3 regions of the Streptomyces sp. NPDC079167 genome follow, and region 3 is predicted to be linked to each of the others. Evidence: predicted binding sites of a transcription regulator. Region 3 holds the regulator's gene; each other region holds the start of a gene.
The links. The regulator HrcA, encoded in region 3, represses chaperone genes, less so after heat shock. The targets are predictions, from matches to a motif close to TTNGCACTCNGNNNNNCNGAGTGCNAA.
Positions count from the first base shown of each region.

Region 1: a site for HrcA is predicted at 2,396-2,422, ahead of groL (chaperonin GroEL). Genes of this name have one in related genera too.
Region 2: a site for HrcA is predicted at 2,300-2,326, ahead of groES (co-chaperone GroES). Genes of this name have one in related genera too.

Region 1 covers NZ_JBFBLO010000006.1:254,877-259,302, forward strand. The annotation lists gene AB0P41_RS15435 (zinc ribbon domain-containing protein) at 1-491, shown strand, start outside; gene groL (chaperonin GroEL) at 611-2,233, opposite strand; gene AB0P41_RS15445 (cold-shock protein) at 2,551-2,757, opposite strand; gene AB0P41_RS15450 (MoaD/ThiS family protein) at 3,194-3,469, opposite strand; gene thrC (threonine synthase) at 3,497-4,426, opposite strand, start outside.
Region 2 covers NZ_JBFBLO010000014.1:62,385-66,810, reverse strand. The annotation lists gene AB0P41_RS26790 (methyltransferase domain-containing protein) at 1-1,132, opposite strand, end outside; gene AB0P41_RS26785 (polysaccharide deacetylase family protein) at 1,223-2,182, shown strand; gene groES (co-chaperone GroES) at 2,482-2,790, shown strand; gene groL (chaperonin GroEL) at 2,889-4,426, shown strand, end outside.
Region 3 covers NZ_JBFBLO010000001.1:474,929-479,354, reverse strand. The annotation lists gene AB0P41_RS02295 (DUF3097 domain-containing protein) at 1-447, opposite strand, end outside; gene AB0P41_RS02290 (MBL fold metallo-hydrolase) at 473-1,195, opposite strand; gene hrcA (heat-inducible transcriptional repressor HrcA) at 1,361-2,377, shown strand; gene dnaJ (molecular chaperone DnaJ) at 2,378-3,517, shown strand; gene AB0P41_RS02275 (nitronate monooxygenase) at 3,639-4,426, shown strand, end outside.

The DNA of each region.
Region 1 (4,426 bases), on a different contig from region 3:
TGCCCGACGGCATCCAGGCCACCAAGGACCACTTCGCCAAGCGCGCGATGGTCGCCCCCAACGACCTCGCGGCGTCCCGCTCGTGGACCGGCCACAAGCCGCAGCTCGCCTTCGACAAGGTGAACAACACGTGGTGGGGCCCGGGGGTCGATCAGTCCGGTGCGGGCGAGTGGATCGAGGCCCGCTTCGACCAGCCGACCCGGCTGCTGGACGTGATCATCACCCCGGGTGTGTCCATCAAGGCCGACGACCTGAACAAGTCAGCGCTGCCGCAGCGCATCAAGGCGACGATCACGACCAAGGACGGAAAGCAGACGACCCGCCATCTGACCCTGGACCAGGGCGTCGGCGGCCAGCGGCGGGCCTTCCGCGTCGGCGACGCCGTCAAGGTGCGCTTCACCGTCGAGTCGGCCCACGCCGCGTCCTCGGACAAGCAGGTGGCCATCGCCGAGATCGAGTTCTTCGGCCCGTCGAACACCGACGGGTCCTGACCCGGCCCCACCCGAACGCCGCACAGCGGCGACAACGACGACGCCGGCCCCCGGGAACGAATCCCGGGGGCCGGCGTCGTACGGATACCGCGGTACTGCTGGAGCTGCTGATCCGAGGATCAGAAGTCCATGTCACCGCCCGGCATGCCGCCCGGAGCGGCCGCGGAGGCCTTCTCCGGCTTGTCGGCGATGACGGCCTCGGTGGTGAGGAAGAGCGCGGCGATGGACGCGGCGTTCTGCAGAGCGGAGCGCGTGACCTTCGCCGGGTCGATGATGCCCTCGGCGATCATGTCGACGTACTCGCCGGTCGCGGCGTTGAGGCCGTGACCGATCGGCAGGTTGCGCACCTTCTCGACGATGACGCCACCCTCGAGACCACCGTTGACGGCGATCTGCTTGAGCGGGGCCTCCAGCGCGAGCTTCACGGCGTTGGCGCCCGTGGCCTCGTCACCGGTCAGGTCGAGCTTCTCGAAGACGGCCGAGGCCTGGAGCAGCGCCACGCCACCACCGGCGACGATGCCCTCCTCGACGGCGGCCTTGGCGTTGCGCACCGCGTCCTCGATGCGGTGCTTGCGCTCCTTGAGCTCCACCTCGGTGGCAGCGCCGGCCTTGATGACGGCCACGCCGCCGGCCAGCTTCGCGAGGCGCTCCTGGAGCTTCTCGCGGTCGTAGTCCGAGTCGGAGTTCTCGATCTCGGCACGGATCTGCTTGACGCGACCCTGGACCTGGTCGCTCTCGCCGCCACCGTCGACGATGGTCGTCTCGTCCTTGGTGATGACGACCTTGCGAGCGGTGCCGAGCAGGTCGAGACCGGCGTTCTCGAGCTTGAGGCCGACCTCCTCGGAGATGACGGTGCCACCGGTGAGGATGGCGATGTCGCCGAGCATGGCCTTGCGGCGGTCACCGAAGCCCGGAGCCTTGACGGCGACGGACTTGAAGGTGCCACGGATCTTGTTGACGACCAGGGTCGACAGAGCCTCGCCCTCGACGTCCTCCGCGATGATCAGCAGCGGCTTGCCCGACTGCATGACCTTCTCGAGCAGCGGAAGGAGGTCCTTCACGTTGCTGATCTTGGAGTTGACGATCAGGATGTACGGGTCGTCGAAGGACGACTCCATACGCTCCATGTCGGTGGCGAAGTAGGCCGAGATGTAGCCCTTGTCGAAGCGCATACCCTCCGTGAGCTCGAGCTCCAGACCGAAGGTCTGGGACTCCTCGACGGTGATGACGCCTTCCTTGCCGACCTTGTCCATCGCCTCGGCGATCTTGGCGCCGATCTCGGTGTCGGCAGCGGAGATGGAGGCCGTCGAAGCGATCTGCTCCTTGGTCTCCACGTCCTTCGCCTGCTCCAGCAGAGCGGCGGAGACGGCCTCGACGGCCTTCTCGATGCCACGCTTCAGAGCCATCGGGTTGGCACCCGCGGCGACGTTGCGCAGGCCCTCGCGGACGAGCGCCTGGGCGAGAACGGTGGCGGTGGTCGTACCGTCGCCGGCGACGTCGTCCGTCTTCTTGGCGACCTCCTTGACCAGCTCCGCACCGATCTTCTCGTACGGGTCCTCGAGCTCGATCTCCTTGGCGATGGAAACACCATCGTTGGTGATCGTGGGCGCGCCCCACTTCTTCTCGAGGACGACGTTACGGCCCTTGGGGCCGAGGGTGACCTTGACGGCGTCGGCGAGCTGGTTCATCCCGCGCTCGAGACCGCGCCGTGCCTCCTCGTCGAACGCGATGATCTTGGCCATGTGAAGTGGTCCTCCCGGACAGGGGTGGATTCTCCGGACCGAGTGGCGCCCGCGACGGACGGCCAGCGTGCTCAGTGGTTCCTTGCCCCACCGGGCCTGCGGGCCTCACCGGCCCGGTCCAAGTTTCTGTCACTCTCACCTGGAGAGTGCTAACGCCAATGATTAGCACTCGACCCCTTCGAGTGCAAGCGTCCCCCTCGGATGTGGACAACCTCAAGGCGTCCGGGGAGTGACGCGGACGCACGTGAGGCCCGTACCCCCGGCCGGGGTACGGGCCTCACGTGCGTGAGTAGTGTCGTCGGACGACCGCGCCGAGCTCAGCCGACGGCGAGCTTGACCATGTCCGCCTGGGGCCCCTTCTGGCCCTGCGAGATCTCGAATTCAACTCGCTGACCCTCTTCGAGGGTGCGGTACCCGTCCATCTGGATCGCGCTGTAGTGGACGAAAACATCCGCACCACCGTCGACCGCGATGAAGCCGTACCCCTTCTCCGCGTTGAACCACTTGACGGTGCCCTGAGCCATGCCTAACTCCCCTATTACTGGCCCTTGCACGAGCGCCGCACTTCGCGGGCCCGGGTCAGAACTCACCCTCCGACAGGAGAGGGTGGCGTGCGCCGGAACGCGTCGACCGCGGCCGAATGTATCTGCCCAACTGCCCTCTGCAACAGGTCAATCGGACGAGAATTCTGGGCACAGGCGACTGCCCGCAATGGGGGAATTCATAGGATTCCAGGGCAAGTCGGGCCTGACAAAGGCCACTTATGCCGCAAGGAGTTCACTTACTTTGGCTGCTTCTTGTCGCGGCCGGGCGCATTCTCATATGCGGGCGGCACGGGCAGCTGCGGGGACTTCCCCAACTGTACCGTGCTCAACCATGCAGAATGGCCCCCTCCGCTTTCCGGCGGAGGGGGCCACTGGGCTCACGTCATGCGGTCGGGCGCCGAAAGGCCCCGGGCGGTCAGCCTCCGGCGACGGCCGGAATGATCGACACACCGGCGCCGTCCGGGGTGACCGCGTCCAGGCCGCCCTCGAAGCGCACGTCGTCGTCGTTGACGTACACGTTGACGAAGCGGCGCAGCTTGCCCTGGTCGTCCAGGACACGGGCACCGATGCCCGGGTGGTTCTGCTCCAGGGACGCGATGACCTCGGAGAGGGTCGCACCCTCGGCCGGGACCTCGGCCTGACCGCCCGTGTAGGTGCGGAGGATGGTGGGGATACGGACCTTGACGCTCATGTGGGTGCCTTCCTTCGGTCTCGGGTGTCAGTTGGCGGCGGCGAGGCCCGCGTCGCGGAACGCGTCCAGGCTGGGCCGGATCGTCGCCGACAGGCCGGTCGTCGGGGCGACCGCGTCGAGCGTCTTCAGTCCGTCACCGGTGTTCAGGACGACGGTGGTGAGGGACGGGTCGAGCAGGCCGGCGTCGATCAGCTTCTTCGTCACGCCGACCGTCACCCCGCCCGCGGTCTCCGCGAAGATGCCCTCGGTGCGGGCCAGCAGCTTGATCGCGTCGACGACCTGCTCGTCGTTCACGTCCTCCACCGCGCCGCCGGTGCGCCGGGCGATGTCCAGGACGTAGGGGCCGTCGGCCGGGTTGCCGATCGCCAGGGACTTGGCGATGGTGTTCGGCTTCTGCGGACGCACCACGTCGTGGCCGGCCTTGAAGGCGGTGGAGACCGGGGAGCAGCCCTCGGCCTGGGCACCGAAGATCTTGTACGGCTTGTCCTCGACGAGACCGAGCTTGATCAGCTCCTGCAGCCCCTTGTCGATCTTCGTGAGCTGCGAGCCGGACGCGATCGGGATGACGAGCTGGTCGGGCAGCTGCCAGCCGAGCTGCTCACAGATCTCGTACGCCAGGGTCTTGGAGCCCTCGCCGTAGTACGGCCGGAGGTTGACGTTGACGAAGCCCCAGCCCTCGCCGAGCGGGTCGCCGATGAGCTCCGAGCAGAAGCGGTTGACGTCGTCGTAATTGCCCTCGATGCCGACCAGCTCGCCGCCGTACACCGCGGCCATGACGACCTTGCCCTGCTCCAGGTCGTGCGGGATGAACACGCAGGAGCGGAAGCCGGCGCGGGCGGCGGCGGCGCCCACCGCACCGGCGAGGTTGCCGGTGGAGGAGCAGGAGAGGGTGGTGAACCCGAAGGCGCGGGCGGCCTCGACGGCGATGGCGACGACACGGTCCTTGAAGGAGTGCGT
Region 2 (4,426 bases), on a different contig from region 3:
TCATCTTCCGGCGCAGCTCCTCCGGTTCGACGGCCGAGCCGCGCTTCTTCACGGTCAGTACGCCCACCCGGCGCTCCCTCAGCAGGGCCTTCAGCTTCTTCATGTTGAAGGGCAGCTGATCGGTGATCTCGTACGCGGCCGTGGCGTCGGACTCGTACGGCCGGTCGCTCGTGACGTACGCGATCGTCTCGTCGATCAGCCTGCCGTCGCACCGTTCCACGATCTCGGCCACCAGATGGGCACGGATGACGGCGCCGTCCGGCTCGTACAGATAGCGGCCGACGGGACCGACCGGTGGGGCGGGGAGCGGGCCGTGGGAGGCGAGGGTCGTGCGGGACGGGAGCAGCGTGGCCCGGAAGGTGCCGGGTGCGAAGCCCTCGCCGAACCAGAGCACGGCCTCCTTCACATCGCCGCCGTCCGAGATCCACTCGGCCTCGGCCGCCGGTTCGATCGCCTCGTGAGGGACGCCGGGGGCGATCTTCAGCGCGGCGCGAGGGGCCTTCAGCGCGGCTCCGGCCGCCCAGGAGAGCGGCGGTGAATAGGCCTCCGGGTCGAAGATCCTGCCGCGCCCGCCGCGTCTGGCGGGGTCGACGAAGACCGCGTCGTACGGGGAGGTGTCGACGTCCGTGACATCGGCGCACCGCACCTCGACGAGGTCCTGGAGGCCGAGCGCCTCGGCGTTCGCACGGGCGACCTGGGCGGTGAGCGGGTCGCGGTCCACCGCCAGGACCGAGATGCCGGCCCTGGCCAGGGCGATCGCGTCCCCGCCGATGCCGCAGCAGAGGTCGGCCACGCTCCGTACGCCGAGCTCCGCGAACCGCCCGGCCCGGTAGCCGGCGACCGAGGTGCGGGTCGCCTGCTCCACGCCGTCCGGGGTGAAGAACATGCGGTACGCGTCCGCCGGCCCGAACTTCGCCACCGCGCGCTGACGCAGCCGGGCCTGCCCGAGCGCCGCCGACACGAGGGCGGCGGGGTGGGTGCGGCGCAGCCGGGTCGCCGTCGCCAGCTCCCGGGCGGGGTCGTGGTCGCGCAGCTCGTCGAGGAGAGCCGCGCCCTCGGAGGTGCGGAGGGCGGCGAAGGCGGCGAGCGGGCCGGCCGGGTCGGCCTGATCGGCAGGGGGGAGGGCGTTCACCGGTCCATTGTGAGCCAGCCGGGGGACCCGGCGGGCCGCCCGGAGGTGTCGCCGGAGGCGGCCGGTGGCCCGATGGCAGGATGCGGCGCCATGCAGCTAGTACGACAAAACGACAAGAAAGCCCCCAAGCGGCACAGACCGGTCTGCGCGGTCCTGGTCGCCCTGCTGGTCGGTGCCGCCGCCTCCGGGTGCGGCGACGGTGCGGACGAAGGGGCCGCCGAGCGGCAGAAGCCGGTGGCCGGGCAGCCGGGAGCCGCCGCCGCGCAGGCCGGCCCCGCCGCGGCCGAGGCGAAGGCGAAGGCCGAGGCCGAGGCCGAGCGGCTGAAGCAGTCGGTCGCCGCCCGTACCGCCGTCGCGAGGAAGTGGGGCCTGGCCAAGGTCCCGCTCGTCGCACCGGCGCCACCGGCCGAGAAGCCGCACATCACCACCCGCAAGGGCTTCGAGGTCGAGGGCGGGGAGGATCTGCCGCCGGTCTTCACCACCGTGCCGACCGAGGAACGGGTCGTCTTCCTGACGATGGACGACGGCGCGGAGAAGGACCCCGAACTGCTGCGGATGATGTCGGAGCTGAAGATCCCGTACAGCGCCTTCCTCAGCGACTACGAAGTCAGCGACGACTACGGCTACTTCAAGGACATGCAGGCCCGGGGCGTCACCCTCAGCAACCACACGCTCAACCACCGCTATCTCCCGGGTCTCTCCCGGGAGGAGCAGCGCCGGGAGATCTGCGGCTCCCAGGACAAGATCGAGAAGCACCTGGGGAAGCGGCCCACCCTCTTCCGGCCGCCGTACGGCAACTACAACGGCGACACCCTGCGCGTCGCCAAGTCCTGCGGCATCAAGGCCGTGCCCCTGTGGGCCGCCGAGGCGTTCCCCGATCACATGGAGTGGCGCGAGTGGGACCAGGACCTGCGCCCCGGCGACATCATCCTCACCCACTTCCGGGGCCGTGAGGACTGGAACGGCTCCATGGCCGACATGATCCGCAACGTCATGAAGACGGTCACCGACAAGGGATACGCCGTGGCCAGACTGGAGGATTACGTCTGACGGGCGGTCGTCCGCACCACGTCCGACGGACGGTCGTCCGCCGTACGGAACCCTGTGGAGATCTCCCGCGTTGTCCGGGCGTGCGCCGGTCCCACGGCGCCACGCGAGGGTGGTGAATTGGCACTCCGCTTGACCGAGTGCTAATCGCGGTCATAGTGTCAGTGCTGGCACTCCCCGATGGAGAGTGCCAGCACAACCGCGCGACAGGGCAGGTCCGGCACCCGCGACGACGGATCGGTCTGGTCGCCACCCCACAGACTGTTAAACCCCGTGAGATCTCCGAAGGGGGAGACCGGATCGTGTCGACCACCAGCTCCAAGGTTGCGATCAAGCCGCTTGAGGACCGCATTGTGGTCCAGCCGCTCGACGCCGAGCAGACCACGGCTTCCGGCCTGGTTATTCCCGACACCGCCAAGGAGAAGCCCCAGGAGGGCGTCGTCCTGGCCGTGGGCCCGGGCCGCTTCGAGAACGGCGAGCGCCTTCCGCTCGACGTCAAGACCGGCGATGTCGTTCTGTACAGCAAGTACGGCGGCACCGAGGTGAAGTACAACGGCGAGGAGTACCTCGTCCTCTCGGCCCGCGACGTTCTCGCGATCGTCGAGAAGTAGTTCACCCACGTTTGCTTCTGTTCTGCGCCCCTGGCCCCCTGCGAGATAACTAGCCGGGTGGCGAGGGGCGCAGTTCGTTTGAGAGGGAAGATCAGCCCATGGCGAAGATCCTGAAGTTCGACGAGGACGCCCGTCGCGCCCTTGAGCGCGGCGTCAACAAGCTTGCCGACACGGTGAAGGTGACGATCGGTCCGAAGGGCCGCAACGTCGTCATCGACAAGAAGTTCGGCGCCCCCACCATCACCAACGACGGTGTCACCATCGCGCGCGAGGTCGAGCTCGACGACCCGTACGAGAACCTCGGTGCCCAGCTGGTGAAGGAGGTGGCGACCAAGACCAACGACGTAGCGGGTGACGGCACCACCACCGCCACCGTGCTCGCCCAGGCCCTCGTCCGCGAAGGCCTCCGCAACGTCGCCGCGGGCGCGTCCCCGGCCGCCCTGAAGAAGGGCATCGACGCCGCCGTGAAGGCCGTGTCCGAGGACCTCCTCGCGACCGCCCGCCCGATCGACGACAAGGCCGACATCGCCGCCGTGGCCGCGCTCTCCGCGCAGGACCCGCAGGTCGGCGAGCTCATCGCGGACGCGATGGACAAGGTCGGCAAGGACGGTGTCATCACCGTCGAGGAGTCCAACACCTTCGGTCTGGACCTCGAGTTCACCGAGGGCATGGCCTTCGACAAGGGCTACCTGTCCCCGTACATGGTGACCGACCAGGAGCGTATGGAGGCCGTCCTCGACGACCCGTACATCCTGATCCACCAGGGCAAGATCGGCTCCATCCAGGAGCTGCTCCCGCTGCTGGAGAAGGTCATCCAGGCCGGCGCCTCCAAGCCGCTCCTGATCATCGCCGAGGACGTCGAGGGCGAGGCGCTCTCCACCCTCGTCGTCAACAAGATCCGTGGCACCTTCAACGCCGTCGCGGTGAAGGCCCCGGGCTTCGGTGACCGCCGCAAGGCCATGCTCGGCGACATCGCCACCCTCACCGGTGCGACCGTCATCGCCGAGGAGGTCGGCCTCAAGCTCGACCAGGCCGGTCTGGACGTGCTGGGCACCGCCCGCCGCGTCACCGTCTCCAAGGACGACACGACCATCGTCGACGGCGGGGGCAACTCCGACGACGTCAAGGGCCGCGTCAACCAGATCAAGGCCGAGATCGAGTCCACGGACTCCGACTGGGACCGCGAGAAGCTCCAGGAGCGCCTCGCGAAGCTGGCCGGCGGCGTGTGCGTGATCCGCGTCGGTGCGGCCACCGAGGTGGAGCTCAAGGAGAAGAAGCACCGTCTGGAGGACGCCATCTCCGCGACCCGCGCCGCGGTCGAGGAGGGCATCGTCTCCGGTGGTGGCTCCGCTCTGGTCCACGCCGTCAAGGTCCTCGAGGGCAACCTCGGCAAGACCGGCGACGAGGCCACGGGTGTCGCGGTCGTGCGCCGCGCCGCCGTCGAGCCGCTCCGCTGGATCGCGGAGAACGCGGGCCTCGAGGGCTACGTCATCACCTCGAAGGTCTCCGAGCTCGACAAGGGTCAGGGCTTCAACGCCGCGACCGGCGAGTACGGCGACCTGGTGAAGGCCGGCGTCATCGACCCGGTCAAGGTCACCCGCTCCGCCCTGGAGAACGCCGCGTCCATCGCGTCGCT
Region 3 (4,426 bases):
GAGGTCGTCGACGCCCTCCAGGTACTCCACGACCACGCCCTCGATGCGCAGGTCGTCGCCCCAGACCCGCTCGACGAGCTCGGCGTCGTGCCGCCCCTCCACATAGATCCGGCCCGCCCGGGCGACCCTCGCCCGGGCCCCGGGCACCGCCACCGAACCGGAGGCCGTACGCGTGGGCCGGGCGGGGCCGGCGGCCGACGGGCGCACCAGGGTGACCACCCTGCCGTCCAGCAGGAAGCCGCGCGGCTCCATGGGGAAGACCCGGTGCTTGCCGAAGCGGTCCTCCAGGGTGACCGTCGGCCCCTGGGCCGTCCTCTCGCACCGGATCACCGCCCCGCAGAAGCCGGAGACGACCTCCTCGACCACCAGATCGGGCTCGGCGGGGACCTCGGGGGCGGGGGTGGACTTCTTCCACGGCGGAGTCAGATCCGGCTGGTAGCTGCGCATGGCAGCACGATAATCGGGGCAGCGTTCACGACACGCCGAACCGGACCGCCAGGTGCTCGCGCTGCGCCCGGACGAACGCCGCGTCCACCACCGCCCCGTGTCCCGGCACGTACAGCGCTTCCTCGCCGCCCAGCTCCAGCAGCCGGTCCAGCGCGGCCGGCCAGTGGGAGGGGACCGCGTCCCGGCCCGCCTGCGGTTCGCCGGACTCCTCGACCAGATCGCCGCAGAGCACCACGACGGGCGAGCCCGGCACCAGCACCGCGAGATCATGGCCGCTGTGGCCGGGCCCCACATTGGCCAGCAGCACCTGGAAGCCGCCGCCGAGATCGAGCGTCCACTCGCCGCTCACCTGGTGCCGCGGGGCCACCAGGGCGTCCGTGGCCGCCGTGGCGTCCGCCTCGCTCATCCCGTGCCGCATCGCGTCGGCGCGCAGCTCATCGGCGCCCCGCCCCAGCAGCTCCGCCGTGCCGACCGCCCCGTAGACCTCCGCCCCGGAGAAGGCGGCGGTGCCCAGCACATGGTCGAAATGCGGATGGCTCAGTGCGATATGTGTCACCCTGCGGCCCAGCAGGCCCTCGGCCTGGGTGCGCAGTCCGGCCCCCTCGCGGAGCGTCGCGCCGGTGTCGTAGAGCAGCGCACCGTCCGGCCCCGCCACCAGCGCGGCGGTCGCGTCCCAGACGGGGAGGCGCCGCCGCCCCGTACTGTTGCCCAACCGCTCCCAGCCGAACTCTTCCCAAGAGACGTCCATACGACGACGCTATCGGCAACGACCTGCGCGGTCCCACGACGGCGTGGCCGGTCGCCCTTGCCCCGGGCCCACCCCGCCCCCGTACACTGACCGGGGGGATTGCTGGCACTCGAATGCACAGAGTGCCAGGCAGACGCCGAAGAACCACAGCTGGAGGTGTGCGCGGTGCTCAGCGAACGCAGACTCGAAGTGCTGCGCGCCATCGTCCAGGACTATGTCGGCACCGAGGAGCCCGTCGGCTCCAAGGCGCTCACGGAGCGGCACAGCCTCGGGGTCTCCCCGGCGACTGTCCGCAACGACATGGCGGTGCTGGAGGACGAGGGCTTCATCGCCCAGCCGCACACGAGTGCGGGACGCATTCCGACGGACAAGGGCTACCGTCTCTTCGTCGACAAGCTCGCGGGCGTCAAGCCCCTGTCGTCGCCGGAGCGCAGGGCCATTCAGAATTTCCTCGACGGCGCGGTCGACCTCGACGACGTCGTGGGCCGCACGGTCCGGCTGCTCGCGCAGCTGACCAGGCAGGTCGCCGTCGTGCAGTACCCCTCGCTGACCCGGTCGACGGTCCGGCACGTGGAACTGCTGTCGCTGGCTCCGGCCCGCCTGATGCTCGTCCTGATCACGGACACGGGCCGGGTCGAACAGCGTATGATCGACTGTCCTGCGCCGTTCGGTGACACCTCACTGGCGGATCTGCGGGCCCGGCTCAACAGCCGGGTCGTCGGACGACGCTTCGCGGACGTCCCGCGGCTGGTGCAGGACCTGCCGGAGTCCTTCGAGACCGAGGACCGGGGAACCGTATCGACGGTCCTCTCCGTCCTCCTGGAGACTCTGGTCGAAGAAACGGAGGAGCGGCTGATCATCGGCGGCACCTCCAATCTCACCCGTTTCGGGCACGACTTCCCTGTGATGATCCGGCCGGTGCTGGAGGCATTGGAGGAGCAGGTCGTGCTGCTGAAGCTGCTCGGTGAGGCAACGGACTCAGGCATGACCGTACGGATCGGGCACGAGAACGCCCACGAGGGCCTCAACTCCACGTCCGTCGTCGCGGTCGGCTACGGTTCGGGCGACGAGGCAGTCGCCAAACTCGGCGTGGTCGGACCGACCCGCATGGACTACCCCGGAACGATGGGAGCGGTACGCGCAGTGGCACGTTACGTCGGACAGATCCTGGCGGATTCGTAAGTGGCCACGGACTACTACGCCGTACTAGGCGTGCGCCGCGACGCATCTCAGGACGAGATCAAGAAGGCATTCCGTCGGCTCGCACGCGAGCTGCACCCGGATGTCAACCCGGATCCGAAGACCCAGGAGCGGTTCAAGGAGATCAACGCCGCTTACGAGGTGCTGTCGGACCCGCAGAAGAAGCAGGTCTACGACCTCGGTGGCGACCCGCTGTCCCAGTCGGGCGGCGGCGGTGGCGCGGGAGGGTTCGGAGCCGGCGGCTTCGGCAACTTCAGCGACATCATGGACGCGTTCTTCGGCAACGCCGCGCAGCGCGGACCCCGTTCGCGGACCCGTCGCGGCCAGGACGCCATGATCCGTCTGGAGATCGACCTCAACGAGGCGGCCTTCGGCACGACCAAGGACATCCAGGTCGACACGGCGGTCGTCTGTACGACCTGCAGTGGCGAGGGCGCCGCACCCGGCACCTCCGCGCAGACCTGTGACATGTGCCGCGGCCGCGGCGAGGTCTCCCAGGTCACGAGGTCCTTCCTCGGCCAGGTCATGACCTCGCGGCCCTGCCCGCAGTGCCAGGGCTTCGGCACGGTCGTGCCGACCCCCTGCCCCGAGTGCGCCGGTGACGGCCGCATCCGCTCGCGGCGCACCCTCACCGTGAAGATCCCCGCCGGTGTCGACAACGGCACCCGGATCCAGCTCGCGGGTGAGGGCGAGGTCGGCCCCGGCGGCGGCCCCGCCGGCGACCTGTACGTCGAGATCCACGAGGTCTCGCACGCCGTGTTCCAGCGGCGCGGCGACGACCTGCACTGCACGGTCACCATCCCGATGACGGCCGCGGCGCTCGGCACCCAGGTGCCGCTGGAGACGCTCGACGGGCTGGAGGAGATCGACATCAGGCCGGGCACCCAGTCCGGCCAGTCGGTCCCGCTGCACGGGCGCGGCATCACGCACCTGCGTGGCGGCGGGCGCGGCGACCTGATCGTGCACGTCGAGGTCCTGACCCCGACGAAGATGGACCCCGAGCAGGAGCGCCTCCTGCGGGAGCTGTCCAAGCTGCGTGGTGAGGAGCGGCCCACCGGCCAGTTCCAGCCCGGGCAGCAGGGGCTCTTCTCCCGTCTGAAGGACGCCTTCAACGGCCGCTGAACCCTGTCACCGCACCGCCCGCCGGTCCCGTACCGGCGGGCGGTGCGGTGCGTGCGGCGGTCCTCCGCCGTGTGAAAGGGGCTGATTCGGCACGATCCGCGGGACGTGGCACGATGCGGGCATGTCCTTGGCGCTGACCGATCTCTGCCGGTACCCGATCGTGCAGGCCCCGATGGCGGGAGGCGTCTCCCGCCCGGAGCTGGCCGCCGCCGTCTCCGAGGCCGGAGGGCTCGGTTTCCTCGCCGCCGGCTACAAGACGGCGGACGGGATGTACAACGAAATCGAGCAGCTCAGGCGGATGACCGGCGGGTCCTTCGGCGTCAACCTCTTCATGCCGCAGCCGCTGGTCGCCGACCCCAGCGCCGTCGAGGTCTACCGCGAGCAGCTCGCCGGTGAGGCCTCCTGGTACGAGACCCCGCTCGGCGACCCGGACTCCAGCGGCGACGACGGTTACGAGGCCAAGATCGCGATCCTGCTGGAGGATCCGGTCCCGGTGGTCTCCTTCACCTTCGGCTGCCCCACCCGCGAGGTCCTCGACGCGTTCGCCGCCGCCGGCACGTTCACCGTCGTCACGGTCACCTCGGCCCAGGAAGCGCGCAACGCCAAGTGGGCGGGCGCCGGCGCGGTCTGCGTGCAGGGCACCGAGGCGGGCGGCCATCAGTCCACGCACCGCGACGACCCGCAGGGCGGACTCGCCGGCACCGGGCTCCTCGCTCTGATCGCCGAGGTCCGCGAGTCCGTGCCGCTGCCGGTCGTCGCCGCCGGCGGGCTGATGCGCGGCTCCCAGATCACGGCCGTCCTGGCGGCCGGAGCCGACGCCGCCCAGCTCGGTACGGCGTTCCTGCCGTGCCCGGAGTCCGGCGCCCACCCGCTGCACAAGCAGGCCCTGACCAACCCGCTGTTCGTGAC